DNA from 2 places in the Burkholderia sp. APQ4-4ca genome. Region 2 is predicted to be linked to the other one. Evidence: predicted binding sites of a transcription regulator. Region 2 holds the regulator's gene; the other holds the start of a gene.
The links. The regulator FNR, encoded in region 2, switches genes on or off when oxygen is low (the NO sensors DNR and NnrR bind a similar motif). The targets are predictions, from matches to a motif close to TTGATNNNNATCAA.
Positions count from the first base shown of each region.

Region 1: the regulator FNR is predicted to act here: its motif matches at 4,994-5,007, upstream of AC3IFE_RS08555 (universal stress protein).

Region 1 covers NZ_JBYQCG010000076.1:52,826-60,410, reverse strand. Annotated here, with positions in the region: gene AC3IFE_RS08585 (penicillin-binding protein 1A) at 1-326, shown strand, start outside; partial or broken gene AC3IFE_RS08580 (PilZ domain-containing protein) at 441-646, shown strand; gene AC3IFE_RS08575 (DUF4148 domain-containing protein) at 870-1,199, shown strand; gene AC3IFE_RS08570 (lysozyme inhibitor LprI family protein) at 1,573-1,977, shown strand; gene AC3IFE_RS08565 (response regulator) at 2,060-2,707, opposite strand; gene AC3IFE_RS08560 (PAS domain S-box protein) at 2,704-4,803, opposite strand; gene AC3IFE_RS08555 (universal stress protein) at 5,125-5,595, shown strand; gene AC3IFE_RS08550 (cupin domain-containing protein) at 5,888-6,394, shown strand; gene AC3IFE_RS08545 (DedA family protein/thiosulfate sulfurtransferase GlpE) at 6,578-7,585, shown strand, end outside.
Region 2 covers NZ_JBYQCG010000241.1:7,261-14,845, reverse strand. Annotated here, with positions in the region: gene AC3IFE_RS31360 (DUF3005 domain-containing protein) at 1-325, shown strand, start outside; gene AC3IFE_RS31355 (universal stress protein) at 844-1,311, shown strand; gene fnr (fumarate/nitrate reduction transcriptional regulator Fnr) at 1,415-2,161, shown strand; gene AC3IFE_RS31345 (LysR family transcriptional regulator ArgP) at 2,210-3,103, opposite strand; gene AC3IFE_RS31340 (LysE/ArgO family amino acid transporter) at 3,213-3,833, shown strand; gene AC3IFE_RS31335 (aldo/keto reductase) at 4,181-5,128, shown strand; gene AC3IFE_RS31330 (helix-turn-helix domain-containing protein) at 5,332-6,303, opposite strand; gene AC3IFE_RS31325 (2,4'-dihydroxyacetophenone dioxygenase family protein) at 6,480-7,013, shown strand; gene AC3IFE_RS31320 (MFS transporter) at 7,032-7,585, shown strand, end outside.

The DNA.
Region 1 (7,585 bases), on a different contig from region 2:
AGGCGCCCGCGCCGGTCAGGACGCAGCGCATCGAGCGCCCGGCCGAGACCGACGAAGGCGCGGCGTCAGAGGCGTCGGGCGCATCGGGCCCGGAAGCCGCATCCGGCGGCATCGTCGAGGAATGGGTGCCGGCGTCCGAAGTGGCCGCGTCGGCCGCGGCGCTGTCGGCGGGCGCATCGCAGCCCGCAGAGCCGCCGGCTAGCGCCAGCATGACGAGCGCAAGCAGCGCCGGTGTCGGCGCCGCCCCATCGGCCGTGCCGGCTCCGCCACCGCCGCCGCCAGTGCCGGTGCCTGCCGCGCCCGATGCCACGGGCGCGTCGCAGTAGCGAAGCCGTTCAGATGCGCGCGATGCTGCCGTAGTCAAGTCGTCACGATAGCTCGCGCGGTCGCTCCGCGCCTCTCCGATGCGGCTTTCCACCGACTACGTCGCACTCGCGCACGTGCTGCTTCCCTACGAAACCGGCGGTCGCGTCGAGCAACTGGTGCTCGAGTGCACGGTGCGAGCCGTGCATGCGACCCGGCGGCCCCGGCGCTGACGCTGCATCATGCGGCGTTCGGCGACATCGATCCCGACGATCGGGTGCGCCTCAAGGCGTTGCTGTTCGACAGGCAGATGGCGTCGGCGGATCCCGATCGGTTGCGCTGATGCGTTGCCGGGCGTGCCGGATGCCGAGTCGCGGCATTCGGTGCGCGAGCGTCGACAATCGTCTGATGAAACGGGTTATTCCCGCGAGATTGTACGGTTTCCGTCAACAGTGAATTTGCGATTTAAGTATTTACCCTGATAGTCGGGCCTCCTAGACTTCTACTCATGCGCAACGACCCCGAGTCCGAAGCGCCTGACAAAACAATCCTGGAGGTAACGCATCATGAAATCGCTGATCAAGGCAGTTGCACTGGCCGCCCTCGTGGCCGCACCGGTCGTCTCGTTCGCCCAATCGAATCCGCAGCCGCTGACGCGCGCGCAAGTGCGCGCCGAGCTGGTTCAGCTCGAAAAGGCCGGCTACAACCCGAACGACTGGATCAACTATCCGGAAAACATCCAGGCCGCCCAGGCCAAGATTGCCGCCGCGCAGAACACCGGTGTACAAGCCGACGCAACCGGCTACGGTTCGAACCCGGTCGCGACGTCGCAGTCGGGCCAGCGCGCGGTCGTGCCGACCGTCAGCGACCGCTCGTCGGTGTATTTCGGCCACTAAACCGGCCGTTGTGGCGCGGTCCTCGGGCCGCGGCTTTAAGGCTTGTCGAGAAAGCCCGCACTCGTTTCAGTTTCGAGTGCGGGCTTTTTTGCGTCTTCCTCATCGAATTCCCGCCACGCGAATTCCGGTGGCCGAATCGGTCGTGGATATTCGGCGGCGCGCATGAGCGAAGCGAAACGCCGGATGCCGGCCGGCGCCGGTTCGGTAACACCTTGCCGTGAACGGTCGCACCTCTCGCAGCGCCGCACCCGCTGACAATCCGCCGCGGGTGCGCTAGCATCGCGGTCGATGTCGCCGCGGTGGCGCGGCCCAGGCACACGGGGCGCAACAAGGCACCGGATTCCACACTTCAACGAACAACAAAGGAGCATCCATGCGTGTCTTGACCGGTCTGTTGGGCTTGTTGGCGCTGGCGGCGAGCGTCGCCCATGCGCAGGCGAACTGTGCGGACGCGACGGATCAGGCGACGATGACGGCGTGTGCCGATCGCGCGTACAAGAAATCCGACGGGGAACTGAACCGAACCTACCAGGCCGTCATCGCGCGCCTGCACAACGTGCGGCCGCTTGCCGACAAGCTCGTGGACGCGCAGCGTGCGTGGATTGCGTACCGCGACGCCGAATGCCGCTTTTCGAGCGCGAATGCCGAGGGCGGCAGTGCGTACCCGATGGTCGTATCGACCTGCCTCGACGATCTGACGAAAACGCGAACCGAAACGCTGAAGGGCTATCTGTCCTGCGAGGAGGGCGACCTCGCTTGCCCCGTGCCCGCGAAGTAACGCGTCATGAGCGGGCGCGCCGAGGCCTGCACCACGCCGGCTATACGTCGTCCGTTACACGTCGTCCGTTACACGTCGTCCGTTACACGTCGTCCGTTTCGTCGAGCAGCTTGTGCCGCATCGCGTAACGCACGAGCGCCGCTTCGTGCGGCATCTGCATCTTTTCCAGGATCCGGGTCTTGTAGGTGCTGACCGTTTTCGCGCTCACGCACAGCGCATTCGCGATCTCGGTCAGCGTCTGGCCGGCCGCGATCCGCCGGAACACGTCGAATTCGCGGTCGGACAGCCGCTGATGCGGCAGCGTTTCGGCCGGCTCGTTCAGGCTCTGCGCGAACTGCTCGGCCATCGCGAGGCTCACGTAGACGCCGCCCGACGCCACTTTCGTGACGGCGCCAACCAGTTCCGCGCTCGCGCTTTCCTTCGTCAGATAGCCGGACGCGCCCGCGCGGAACGCACGCACCGCGTATTGCTGCTCCGCGTGCATCGTCAGCACGAGTACGCGCAGCGCGGGCTTCTCGTCCTTGATCTGCTTGATCAGTTCGACGCCGTTGCGGCCCGGCATCGACAGGTCGAGCACGAGCACCTGCGCGGGCGTCGCCCGCACCAGCGCGATCGTCGACGGGCCGTCGAAGGCTTCGCCGGCCACCTCGAATCCGGTGGCGTTCTGGAGAATGTGCCGCAGACCGTCGCGTACGAGCGTATGGTCGTCGGCGATGAGCACCTTGATCATGTGATGAGCGTGTCCTGTTGAACGGCGCCGAGCGGAAACGCGACGGTAATCGAGAAACCGCGTGCGAGCGCGGTGTCGATGGTCACGGTGCCGCCCAGCATGTGTGCGCGTTCGCGAATGCCGATCAGGCCGAATGATTTGTCTTCGTGGGCCGGACCGCCGGGCGACGCGCCGCGGCCGTTGTCCGCGACGCGCAGCACGCAAAAGCCTTCCTCGATGTCGAGCCGCAACGTCACGCGCGTCGCATCCGCATGGCGCGCGACGTTCGTCAGCGCCTCCTGGACGATCCGGAACAGCGTGGTCGCGCCCGTGCTGGTGAACGTGAGGCCGCCCGTTTCGATGTGACGCTCGACATCGATCCCGTAGCGGTTCGTGAAATCGTTCGCAAGCCATTCGATCGCGGGCACGAGGCCGAGGTCGTCGAGCATCACCGGCCGCAGGTCGGCCGCGATGCGCCGCACCGACGCGACTGTCGCGTCGATCAGCCGCCGCATGCCTTGCAGATGTGTCTGCAGGCCGTCGGGCTGCGCGCGGCCGGGCATGCGCAGTTGCTGTTCGACGACCGACAGGTCCATCTTCAGCGCGGTGAGCTGCTGCCCGAGATCGTCGTGCAGCTCGCGCGCGATGCGGGTCTTTTCCTCTTCGCGCACGTTCTGCAGGTTCGCCGACAGTTCGCGCAATTCCTCGCGCGATTGCTTCAGTGCGTTCTCGGCCCGCTGCCGCTCGGTGATGTCGCGCAGCATCACCGTATAAAGCTTGCCCGACGCGTCGCGGATCTGCGAGATCGATGCTTCGATCGGGAATTCCTCGCCGTTGGCCCGCAGCCCGAACAGCACGCGCTGGCGGCCCATCTGCCGCTCGGACACGCCCGTCACGCCGAACTGGTCGACGTGTTTCGCGTGCGCCGCGCGGAACCGCTCGGGAATGAAGCGCGACAGCGGCGCGCCGATCGCCTCCATCGCGGACACGCCGAATACCTGCTCGGCCATCGGATTGAAGATCACGACCGTCTGCTTTTCGTCGATCGTGATGATCGCTTCCATCGACGAACGGATGATGCCCATCATCCGCGCCTCGTTGAGGATGCCGCGGCTGCTCGCACCGGCATCGGCGCGGCTGCGCAACAGCGCATGGACGAGCGCCGCGAACCCGAACGATGCGATCAGCCCGGCGGCGAGCACGGTGCCGGCCGCACGTTGCGCGCCGGTCGCGCTAGGCCGGCCGTCCGCGGAATAGGCGAGCGTCAGCGCGGTGCCGCCGAAATTCAGCACGTCGGTGCGCCGCATCAGGTCGGGCGACGCCGACGCTTCGTCGGTCGTCGTCTCGACGCTGACGATCGCGCGCGAATCGCCGCTGGCGGTCATCCACAGATCGATCCCGCGTTCCGCGTCGAGCGCGCGCTCGACCAGGCGCCGCGGGCTCAGCGCCGCGAACAGCATCCCGTCGGCGCCGGCTTCGCGCGTGCCGGACGGCGTGGCGGCGGCCAACGGCGAGGTCGTCACGGGCAGGAACAGCGTCAGAGTGCGGGCGTCGCGGGAGGCATCGTCGTCGGCAGGGTGGACGCCGAGCGCGATATCGCCGGTCCGCAGCGCGCGCGTGAGCGGCGCCGCGTCGGACGCGCCGAAGCGCACGACCGGCGAGCTCGAGGCGGGAGCGCTGAGCGTCGCTGCCGCGAGCGGATCGGCCGGCAGCGGCTTCGCGCCGGCCAGCGCGCCGCGCGCCGCGCGCGTCAGCGGCGCATAGCCGATCTGCCGGACCGGCGAGCGGCCGCTGTCGAGATCGAGGGTCTCCGCATACCGGCGCCATTGGCCGGGCGTCATGTCCGGGACGAGGCCGAACGCGCCGCGCGCACCTTCGAGCACGGCGACACCGGCCTGCAGTTCATGCCGCAGCATCGCGGTCACGTGCGTCGTCCGGCGTTCGAAACGCGTATGAACGGCGGTTTGCCACTGTTCGCGCACGAGCAGCGCGACGCCGAGCGACAGCACGGCGCCCGCGCACAGCGCAACGACGCCGGCCGCGAGCGGCTGGCGTAACATGATCTCGAGGCGCGTGGGCTCTCGCGCGTCCCGCGTCGGGGTTCCACTGGCGGTCATTCGATGGCCATTCTGTTGTTCGGGCTGCCCGGGGGCACTTGGGCAAGCGCGGCAAAACCGGGGGAAACTCGCACCGGCTGCATGCAACGACTATTTTCAAGATGAAATTGTGCGCGTTTTACACATTTTTTGTAATGGGGTCGGTTGAAATTGCGGCAAACGGCGTGAAGCAGCGGGCGCGCCGGCACGCTTGACGCGCGTCAACGCACGCGTCGGCACGTGGGGCAGACTGTTCGGCAGGCAAGCCGGCACCGGGCCGGCTCGCGGTAACGGGCCGTCGTTGCGCAAGTGCGCGACGCGCGCCCGGTCGGAGGACGGACCATGTACAAGCGGATTTTCGTCGGGCTCGACGGCAGCCCGAGCGCGCGTCTCGCGCTGAACGAGGCGATCCGGATCGCGGCCGCGTCCGGCGGCGAAGTGACGTGTGCTTACGTCGTCGAACATCGGCCGCAACTCGTCGACGTCGACGCCGGCTTCGCGGCCGAACGCGACGGCGATGTCGCCGCGACCGATGCCGCGACGCCGGTGCTCGACGACGCGAAAGCCGCGCTCGCGCAGCAGCATGTGCGGGGCACGGTGCGCGCGCTCGACGCGTACGGCGAGGACATCGCGACGGTGCTGATGCGCACGGCGGCCGAAGCCGACGCCGATCTGGTCGTGATGGGCACGAGCGGGCGGCACGGCCTGCGCAGGCTGTTGCTCGGCAGCGTGGCCGAATCGCTGCTGCGCGCGGCCGACCGGCCCGTGCTGCTGGTGCGGCACGCCGAGGCCGGGACGTCGGCGGCCGCGTAAGCGACGCGATACGGCGGCCGGCTGGCGGGCCGCGCGGCGTCGCGCGCTTGGTCGCACATGGGCGCGATCGGGCGGACTGCGCCGTGCCACCGGTACGCGCGCCGGTGCGCGATTGCACGTCGGCGGTTGCATCCCGCCACGCAGTTCTGGCAGCATCGGCCGGTGTCCGCTTGTTCGCCGCGCGCATGGCCGCGGCGATCGACGCAGGGACATCCGGCGGCGCCCGATCGCAAGAATGAGGATCGGGCAGCCCGCCGGATGCCGGTTTTCATCCTTACCGACGTCATCCGCCATGCCGATTTCCGCGACCGACCTGATTCGCCAGTTCGACCTGCAGCCGCATCCCGAAGGCGGCTATTTCCGTGAAACCTACCGCGCGACCGATTCGGTCGTGCGTCCCGCCGACGGCGCGCCACGTGCCGCGTCGACCGCGATCTACTATCTGCTGTGCGACGGCGCGTATTCGTCGTGGCATCGCATCCGCTCCGACGAGGTCTGGCATTTCTACGCAGGCGATCCGATCGAAGTGTGGGTGCTCGACGCGCGCGACGGGCTGACGATCCACCGGCTCGGCAACCCGCTCACGCATCCGGGCACCGTGTTCCAGGCGGTCGTGCCGGCCGGAAGCTGGTTCGGCGCGCGCTGTGCGTCGCCGGAGCACGTCGCGCTCGTGGGCTGCACGGTTGCGCCGGGGTTCGAATTCGCGGAATTCGAGCTGGCGGATGCCGCCGCGCTGGCGGCCGAGTTTCCCGACTACGCGGAACACGTCGCGCAACTCGCGCAGCGCCCGGACGTGTGACTGTCACGGTCGCGTCACGCCGGGCAAAGCCCGTGCGGACGGCCCGTGTTCCGCGCGGCCGCGGCCAAACCCGTTTAGAATGCGCAGGATGCACCGGTCGGTCGCGGACATGCCGCGGCGGCCGTTGCGCCGCCGTACCGACGGCCCTGTCGCGCGGCCCGCATGTCTTCCAGGAGCGCCGCCGTGTGGCACTTTCCCATTGCTATTCCATCGTCGCTCGGCCCGTGGGCCGTGTTCGCGAGCGTGTTGATCACGCAGCTCGGCGTGCCGGTGCCGGCCGTGCCGATGCTGATTCTCGGCGGCACGATGGCGGCGATGGGGCAGGCGTCCTGGGTCAGCATGTTCGCGGCGGCGATCGGAGCGACGATGCTGGCCGATTCGCTGTGGTTCTTCATGGGCCGCACGCGCGGCCGACGCCTGCTGAACGGCCTCGTGCGCTTCTCGCTGTCGCTCGACACGACGCTGCGTTTCGCGCGTAACGTATTCGAAAGGTACGGCGCGCCGCTGCTCGTGCTGTCGAAATTCCTGCCGGGCCTCGGCCTCGTGTCGGCGCCGCTGCTCGGCACGACCGCGATCGGCATCGGCGTGTTCCTGTTCTGGGATCTGGCCGGCGCGTCGCTGTGGGCGGCGTTCTGGCTGATCGGCGGCGCGGCCATTCACGACCAGATCGTCCAGTTCGTGCTGTGGGTGCGCGCGAGCGGCGGCACGATTCTCGACGCGTTCCTCGCGATCTTCATCACGTTCCTGCTGTACCGCTGGGTGCGCCGCGTGCAGTTCCGCCGCTATCTCGCGCAGGTGCGCATCTCTCCGCCTCAGCTCGTCGAGATGATGACGTCCGACGAACCGCCGCTGATTTTCGACGCGCGCCCCAAGGCGATTCGCGAACGCGAGCCGTACCGGATTGCCGGCGCGGTGCCGGTCGATCTCGATTCACCGGATCTGCTCGACCCGGAAGTGCTGAAGCGGCCGATCGTCGTCTATTGCGTGTGCCCGAACGAGGCGACCGCGAAGCGGCTCATCGCGAAGATGCAGCGCAAGAAGATGATCCACAACCTCCGGGCGTTGAAGGGCGGGCTCGATGCGTGGGAAAAGCACGGGTATCCGGTCGAGCCGCTGCCGGCCGATCTGGATTCGTCGCGGTATTTCGTGCGGCCGGAGCACGGCGGGCTGGAAGGCGAGTATACGGTGCGG
Region 2 (7,585 bases):
CACCGACGGCAAGCACCGCGAAGCGTCGCGGCTCGCCGGCGTCGGGCCGATCTCGCCGGACCAGATCACACGCAGCAACGCGTCGCTCGTCAATGCGATGCCGGAAGCCGGCGACGGTTTGGCCGGTTTCGACAGCCGCCCCGACGGCAACCATCCGGCGTTCGCGCTGCGCGCCGGCTACATGGTGATCGAGAAGGGCTTCGACGCGCCGTCCGCGGGCGACACGCCGTTCGGTCCCGCTCATCGGATGTACGGCAGCGCGTACTGGCCCGACCATGGCCGCCGGCCGGAGCGCGTCATCGAGTTGACCGTCGTGCCGAGATAGCCCGCGCGACGTTTGAATCGATCGTTCGTTTGGGAACCGCCATCGGCCGATGACGATGACCGATGGCGGTGCATTCGCGCGCGACCGGACCGCGGGCCGAGACGTGCTCGCACGATGTCGCGGTAAACGATTCCGCGTATTGGCATCGGGATTCGCAATCATGCATGCCGCGCATCGTGTCGACGCACATGCGTTGATCGAAGTCATGGCGTCACGGCGCGATTTCGATTGAATGGCGCTACGTGCGCCGCATCGGCATGGTTGCCATGCCGGGTCGATGCGCGCGCATGCGTTTTCGCCGACGACGCAGCCGAACCATACGACACGCATCGCGCGATGCATCACGCGTGGCGCGCATGGCCACGCACGGCCGGCACAGACGGCGCGATCGCACGGCACGGCAGGCGCCTCGCTGCATGATCGCGGCCGTTGGTTTACCCTGCCTCGCAGCGTGGCGCATTGCCCGGCCCGATCGGCCATCCGGCCGACTTCGTTTCAACCCGCCATTCGGAGACACTATGTACAAGCGTATTCTGGTTGCCGTCGACGGCAGCGACACGTCCCGCCATGCGTTCGATGCCGCGCTGGCGCTCGCGAAAGCGCACGGCGCGGAGCTGCAGCCGTTCTACGTCGTCGAGAACGCCGCGATCTACTACAACGTGCCCGGCTACGATCCGTCCGTGTTGCGCGATCAGCTCGTCGCGCAGGGCAACGCGCTCGCGCAGGATTTCGCGAAGCTGATGCAGGCTGCCGGCGTGAAAGGCGAAACGCGGCTGAACGAAGCGACGTCGATCAACGACGTATCGTCGCTGATCCTCGACGGCGCGAAAGCGTTCGGCGCCGATCTGCTCGTGCTCGGCACGCACGGCCGCCGCGGCTTCCGCCGCCTCGTGCTCGGCAGCATTGCCGAACAATGCGTGCGCCACGCGACGCTGCCGGTGCTGCTGATCCCGGCGGCCGCCAACGCGGACGAGCCGGCTGCCTGAGCGGCGTTCGGCACGCGCGGCCGGTCGCGACGTTTTGTCACCCGACAGCGGCAACTTGCGGTGGGACAATGATTTCGTCGATCCAATGCCGGAGTAAACGATCATGCTGACGCCCGTCGCCACCCGCCCCGCCGCCGTGCCCCATACCGGCAGCTGGGCTCCCCGCCAGGCCGCACACTGCTCGTCGTGCGCGATGCGGCACCTGTGCATGCCGCAGGGCCTCGCGCCCGAAGCGCTCAGCCGCCTCGAGTCGGTCATCTGCGCGGCACGCCCGGTCAAGCGCGGCGAAGCGCTGTTCCGCGAAGGCGACGCATTCGACAACCTGTACGCGGTGCGCTCGGGCTCGTTGAAAACCGTCGCGACGCGCCATGACGGCCGCGAACAGGTCACGGGCCTGCATCTCGCCGGCGAAGCGCTCGGCCTCGACGGCATCTGCGACGATACGCACCCGCGCACCGCGGTCGCGCTGGAAGACAGCTCGGTCTGCGTGATTCCGTACAGCGCGCTCAAGGCGCTGTGCTCGGAAGCCGGCTCGATGCAGTTGCGCATGCACAAGCTGATGAGCGAGCAGATCGTGCGCGAAACGTCGCAAACGATGCTGCTCGGTTCGCTGAATGCCGAAGAGCGCGTCGCCGCTTTCCTGCTCGACGTGTCGTCGCGCTACCTGAAGCGCGGCTACTCGCCGTCGGAATTCAACCTGCGGATGACGCGCGAGGACATCGGCAGCTATCTCGGCATGACGCTCGAAACGGTCAGCCGCACGCTGTCGAAATTCCAGAAGCGCGGCCTGATCGAAATGCAGGGCCGTCACGTGCAGATCATCGACTTCGACGGCCTGCAGCACGTCTGATGCCGCCCGGCGCGCACCGCGTGCGCGCCGCCTGCGTCACGTCGCCGGTCAATCGAGAAACAGCGCGGCGCGCGCCTTCAGCGCCGCGCTGAAATCGTCGAGCCAGCCGATCGACAAACGCCAGCTCTGCCAGTACAGATCGATGTCGATGGTTCGCCCGCGCGACATGTCGATCAATTCACCCGCCGCCAGCTGGCGGTCGACCATTCGGTCCGGGCACATCCCCCATCCCAATCCCGTTTCGCATGCGCGCAGATAGCCCGCGACGTGCGGTATCCAGTGCTGCGGCGGATCGAGATCCGCGCGCGTCACGCGCCGGATGAAACGCGCCTGCAACCCGTCCTTCGGATTGAACATCACGCACGGCGCGCGGCGCAGCGCATCGCGCGTGATTCCCGCGTCGAAATAGCGTGCGTAGAACGCCGGCGAGCATACCGCGCGATAGCGGATCCGCCCGAGCCGCTCCGAGCGGCACCCCTGGATCGGCTCGGCCTGCGCGGTCACCGCGCCCTGCACGCTGCCGTCGCGGATACGCGACGCCGTGTAATCCTGATCGTCGATCACGAGGTCGAGCAGCGTCTCGCGCTCGGTGCAAAACGGCCCGACCGCGTCGATGAACCACGTCGCGACACTGTCGTCGTTGACGGCCACGCGCAACGTCGGCCACGCGCTCGCGATCTGGCCCGGCAACGCGGGCATCCGGCCGCCCAGCTCGGCTTCCAGCAGTTGCACGCGTTCGGTATGCCGGCACAACAGCGCGCCCGACGTGGTGGCGACGCACGGCTGCCCGCGCTTGACGAGCACGCTGCCGACCCGTTCCTCCAGCAGCTTCACGCGCTGCGACACGGCCGACGGCGTGACGTTCAGCTCCTTGGCCGCCCGCTCGAACGAGCCGTGCCGGATCACCGCCGCGAGGGCATCGAGCAACGCGTAGTCGAGCATTAGATTTCCTTAATCCACATTAGGTGATTTAGCTTCTCTTATTCCCATACCGACCGCAGACTAGCGCTACCCGATTCATTCGTCTACTGCTTCCACGGCTGTCCCCCTCATGAACTGGCTCGCTTTTTCCCACGGCGCCGCACTGTGCGCGTCGCTCATCGTCACCATCGGCGCGCAGAACGCGTTCGTGCTGCGCCAGGGCATCATGCGCTCGCACGTCGGCAAGATCGTGCTGCTGTGCGCGGTGTCCGACATGATCCTGATCGGTGCTGGCGTCGGCGGCGCTTCGGTGCTCGTCGAGCGCTATCCGACCTTCGTTCACGCTGTGCTGTACGTCGGCCTCGCGTATCTCGCGTGGTTCGGCATCAATGCGCTGCGCCGTGCGTTCAAGCCTGGCCACGACACGCTCGACGTGCGCGGCGACGCCGTCGCGCCGCCGCCGCAGGGCGCGCTCGCGATCGTGCTGATGACGCTCGCGTTCACGTGGCTCAACCCGCACGTGTATCTCGACACGTTCCTGCTGATCGGCACGGCCGGCGCGCGCGAGCCGGAAGGCGCACGGCTCGCGTTCGCGATCGGCGCGATGACGGTCAGCATCGTGTGGTTCCTCGGGCTCGGCTATGGCGCGCGTTTGCTGGCGCCGTGGTTCCGCAAGGCGGTCGCGTGGCGCGTGCTGGATGGTGCGATCGGCAGCATGGTGCTGTTCCTCGCGGCGGTGCAGTTGCGCTGACCGAACCGTCCGCGCACGGGCGGCCGCGTGCCGTCCGGCTTTCCCTCCGCGTCGGCGCCCCGCCCGCGCAATCTGCGTGTTCCCGTCGCGCACGTCGCCGCAAAAATTCGCTCCCGATCGAACTTAGCCACCCGGCGGACTCACGCAGCGGACACGGCCTCCGTCATCTGCCGCAATCCGTCCACCATCGCGACGTTACCGCGCCTGCACGAATCGAAACGATCGGCGAGAATGTCCGGTGTCCCGCGACCACGGCGGAACCGCCCCGCGCATCCTGCCGTCCCGCCGCGATCGCCTCGACCCATCCCGCAGTTCAATCCCGTTACCTGCAGTTATCGGAGAGGAACATGGCCCATCGCACCCTCGGTACATCAAGCATCCAGGTTTCGCCGCTCGCGTTCGGCGGCAACGTCTTCGGCTGGACCGTCGACGAGAACGCATCGTTCGCGTTGCTCGACGCACTCGCCGACACCGGCATCAACTTCATCGACACGGCCGACGTCTATTCGGCCTGGGCGCCCGGCAACCACGGCGGCGAATCGGAAACGATCATCGGCAAGTGGCTGAAGCGCTCCGGCAAGCGCGAGCAGGTCGTGATCGCGACCAAGGTCGGCCTGCTCGGCACGCGCGCGGGGCTGTCGAAAGACAACATCCTGAAGGCCGTCGACGATTCGCTGCGCCGCCTGCAGACCGACTACATCGACCTGTATTTCTCGCATCGCGATCTGGCCGACACGGCCCCGCTCGAAGAGACGCTCGGCGCCTATCAAACGCTGATCGACGCGGGCAAGGTGCGCATCATCGGCGCGTCGAACTACAGCGGCGCACGCCTGCGCGAAGCCGCCGCCATCAGCGCGCGCGACGGACTGCCCGCCTACCAGGTCATCCAGCCCGAATACAACCTGCTCGATCGGGCCGACTACGAACGCGATCTCGAGCCGGTCGTGCGCGAGCTGAAGCTCGGCGTCGTCAACTACTACGCGCTCGCGAGCGGTTTCCTGTCGGGCAAGTACCGCAGCGAGGCCGACCTGAAGAAGAGCGTGCGCGGCGATCGCGTCGCCGGCTATCTGAACGCACGCGGCCTGCGCATCCTCGCCGCGCTCGATGACGTGTCGGCGAAGCACGGCACGCAGCCGGCCGCGATCGCGCTCGCATGGCAAATCGCGCGGCCGACGATCACCGCGCCGATCGCGAGCGCGACGTCGCTCGAGCAGCTCGCGCTGCTCGGCGAAGCGATCCGCGTCACGCTCGATCAGGACGACATCCGCCGGATCGACGAGGCCAGCGCGCCCTGAAGCCGCTGGCGGCAGGCCGATGGAATCGCACGCTCGAGCGGTTCCGCGGCCTGCCTGCGATTCACGCAGGACGGGTGGATACAATGGCGAGCATCCGATGGCCGCGGGGCTCGACCGGGCTTCTTCGCGCCGAATCAAAATCACACATAAAAACCGCCGATGAACCACCTTGCCCGCCGTTCCCGTTACGTCCGTCACGCTCGTCATGCACGCGCCGCATCGCGCAGCGCCATCGGCGACGCGCCGTAGCGCTCGCGAATCGCGCGGCTGAAGTGCGCCTGGCTCGAAAATCCCCAGCGAAACGCGATCTCGCCGATGCTCGTCTTGCGCAGCCGTGCGTCGGTCAGCTCGCGATGCGCGTGCGACAGCCGTTCCGACCAGATGTGCTGCGTGATCGATTCGCCTTCGGCCGCGAAGAGGCGGCCCAGATGCCGCAGCGACAACCCGACCGCATCGGCGACGGCTTGCGGTCCGAGTTCCGGCTCGCCGAGATGCGTCGCGATGTACTGCTTCGCGGTCAGCAGGTACGACAGCGATGCGCGCGATGCGCCCGCGCCGTTCACTTCCGTGTCGATGAGTTCCGCGATCAGCGTGCGCGTGTGCTCGACGAACCGCGCGACGTCGCGCTCGACCGGCGCGTGCATGAACCGCTCGACGCTCGCCCGCAACGTCGCGCCGAGCATCGCGCCCGCGCCCGGCTTCGGCGCGATGCGCAGCGGCAGCGCGGCCAGCTCCGCATCGAGGCGGTCGTCGAACGTCGTGATCGGGATATCGATCAGCAACTGCCGCATCGGCGTCAGGAATCCGAACAGATAAGGCACGCGCGTGTCGTAGACGACCACATCGCCGGCTTCCGCGAGCAGGCACCGGTCGCGCTGGATGAAATAGGCGCGCCCGCCCACGATCTGGCACGCAAATAGCGACTCCTTCGGCAACTGGCGCACCAGCGCGGGGCTGCGCTCGATCACGTGGTCCTGCCCGCTGATGTCGGCGATGCCGAGGCCTGGCAGCGCGATGTCCGTCTTCTCGGCCTCGAGCCCGGCCGGCGACAGCGACGAGCAGCGCAGGCCGACCAGCGTGGCCGCATTGAACGCATCCCAGTACGCCATCCTGTCGCGCGCCGGCACGTCGGCCGTCGAGCCTCGCGTGCATGAAAGAACGGTCGAATTCGTCACGTCGCCTCCTGCTGGCGCCTGTCGTGCGGAGCGGCACGGATTGGGGGATGGCTCGTCTGGATTCTTGTGCGATGCAATGTCCGGCTCGGTCAAGCAATTCGTCCAGCCCAGTCAAGAGCGGCGCGCACCGGCTGGCTAAAGTCGAGCCCACGACAACCCATACGAGGAGACATACCGTGGTCGACAAAGCCGTATCCGAATTCTGGCAAAACATCCCGGCGATTGCCAATCCGTTCAAGCCCGATGCGCTGCCCGAAGCCTACATCCCGAACGCGGCCACCGACGACGAGCGCTATTACGTTCCGTTCACCGAAACGGTTTCATCGCGGCCGCTGTGGATCTCGCCGTCGCAGAACAAATGGTGCGACATCCTGATGGCGAAGGAAGCCGGGCTCGTGAACCGGCACTATCACCCGCACGAGGTGTTCGCGTACACGCTGTCGGGGAAATGGGGCTACCTGGAACACGAATGGACCGCCACGCGCGGCGATTTCGTGTACGAGACGCCGGGCGAAGGTCACACGCTCGTCGCGTTCGATCACCCCGAGCCGATGCGCGCGTTCTTCATCGTCAAGGGCCCGCTGATCTGGCTCGACGAAGCTGGCAATCCCGACGGCTACTTCGACGTGCATTCGTACATCGCGATGTGCAAGGCGCATTACGAGAAGGTCGGCCTCGGCGCGCAAGCAATCGAAAAGCTGTTCCGCTGACGCGCGGCGAGGCTCACGATGACTTCCGCTTGCTCCTCCAGACCTGCCCGGACATACGAGAACCGGCTGCTGCCGATCCTGTTCATGACGTTCGGCTTCGTGTTCTTCGACCGCCTCGCGCTGTCGTTCCTGTTCCCGTTCATGTCAGCCGAGCTGCACCTGACGAACGCGCAACTCGGCATGGTGTCGTCCGCGCTCGCGCTCACGTGGGCGCTGTCGGGCGCCGTCACGAGTGCGTGGTCCGACGCGCGCGGCACTCGCAAGCCGCTGCTGATCGCGGCCGTGCTGGGCTTTTCCGTGTGCTCGGCGCTGTCGGGCCTCGTCGGCGGCTTCGCGAGCCTGATCGCGTTTCGCGCGCTGATGGGTATCGCCGAAGGCCCCGTGCTGCCGCTGTCGCAATCGCTGATGGTCGAGAGTTCGACGCCGAGCCGCCGCGGACTGAACATGGGCCTGCTGCAGGGCTCGGCCGCCGGCCTGCTCGGCGCGATGATCGGGCCGCCGGTCGTGATCGGCATCGCGACCGCCTACGGCTGGCGCGAGGCGTTCTACGTGTCGTGCGTGCCGGGCTTCCT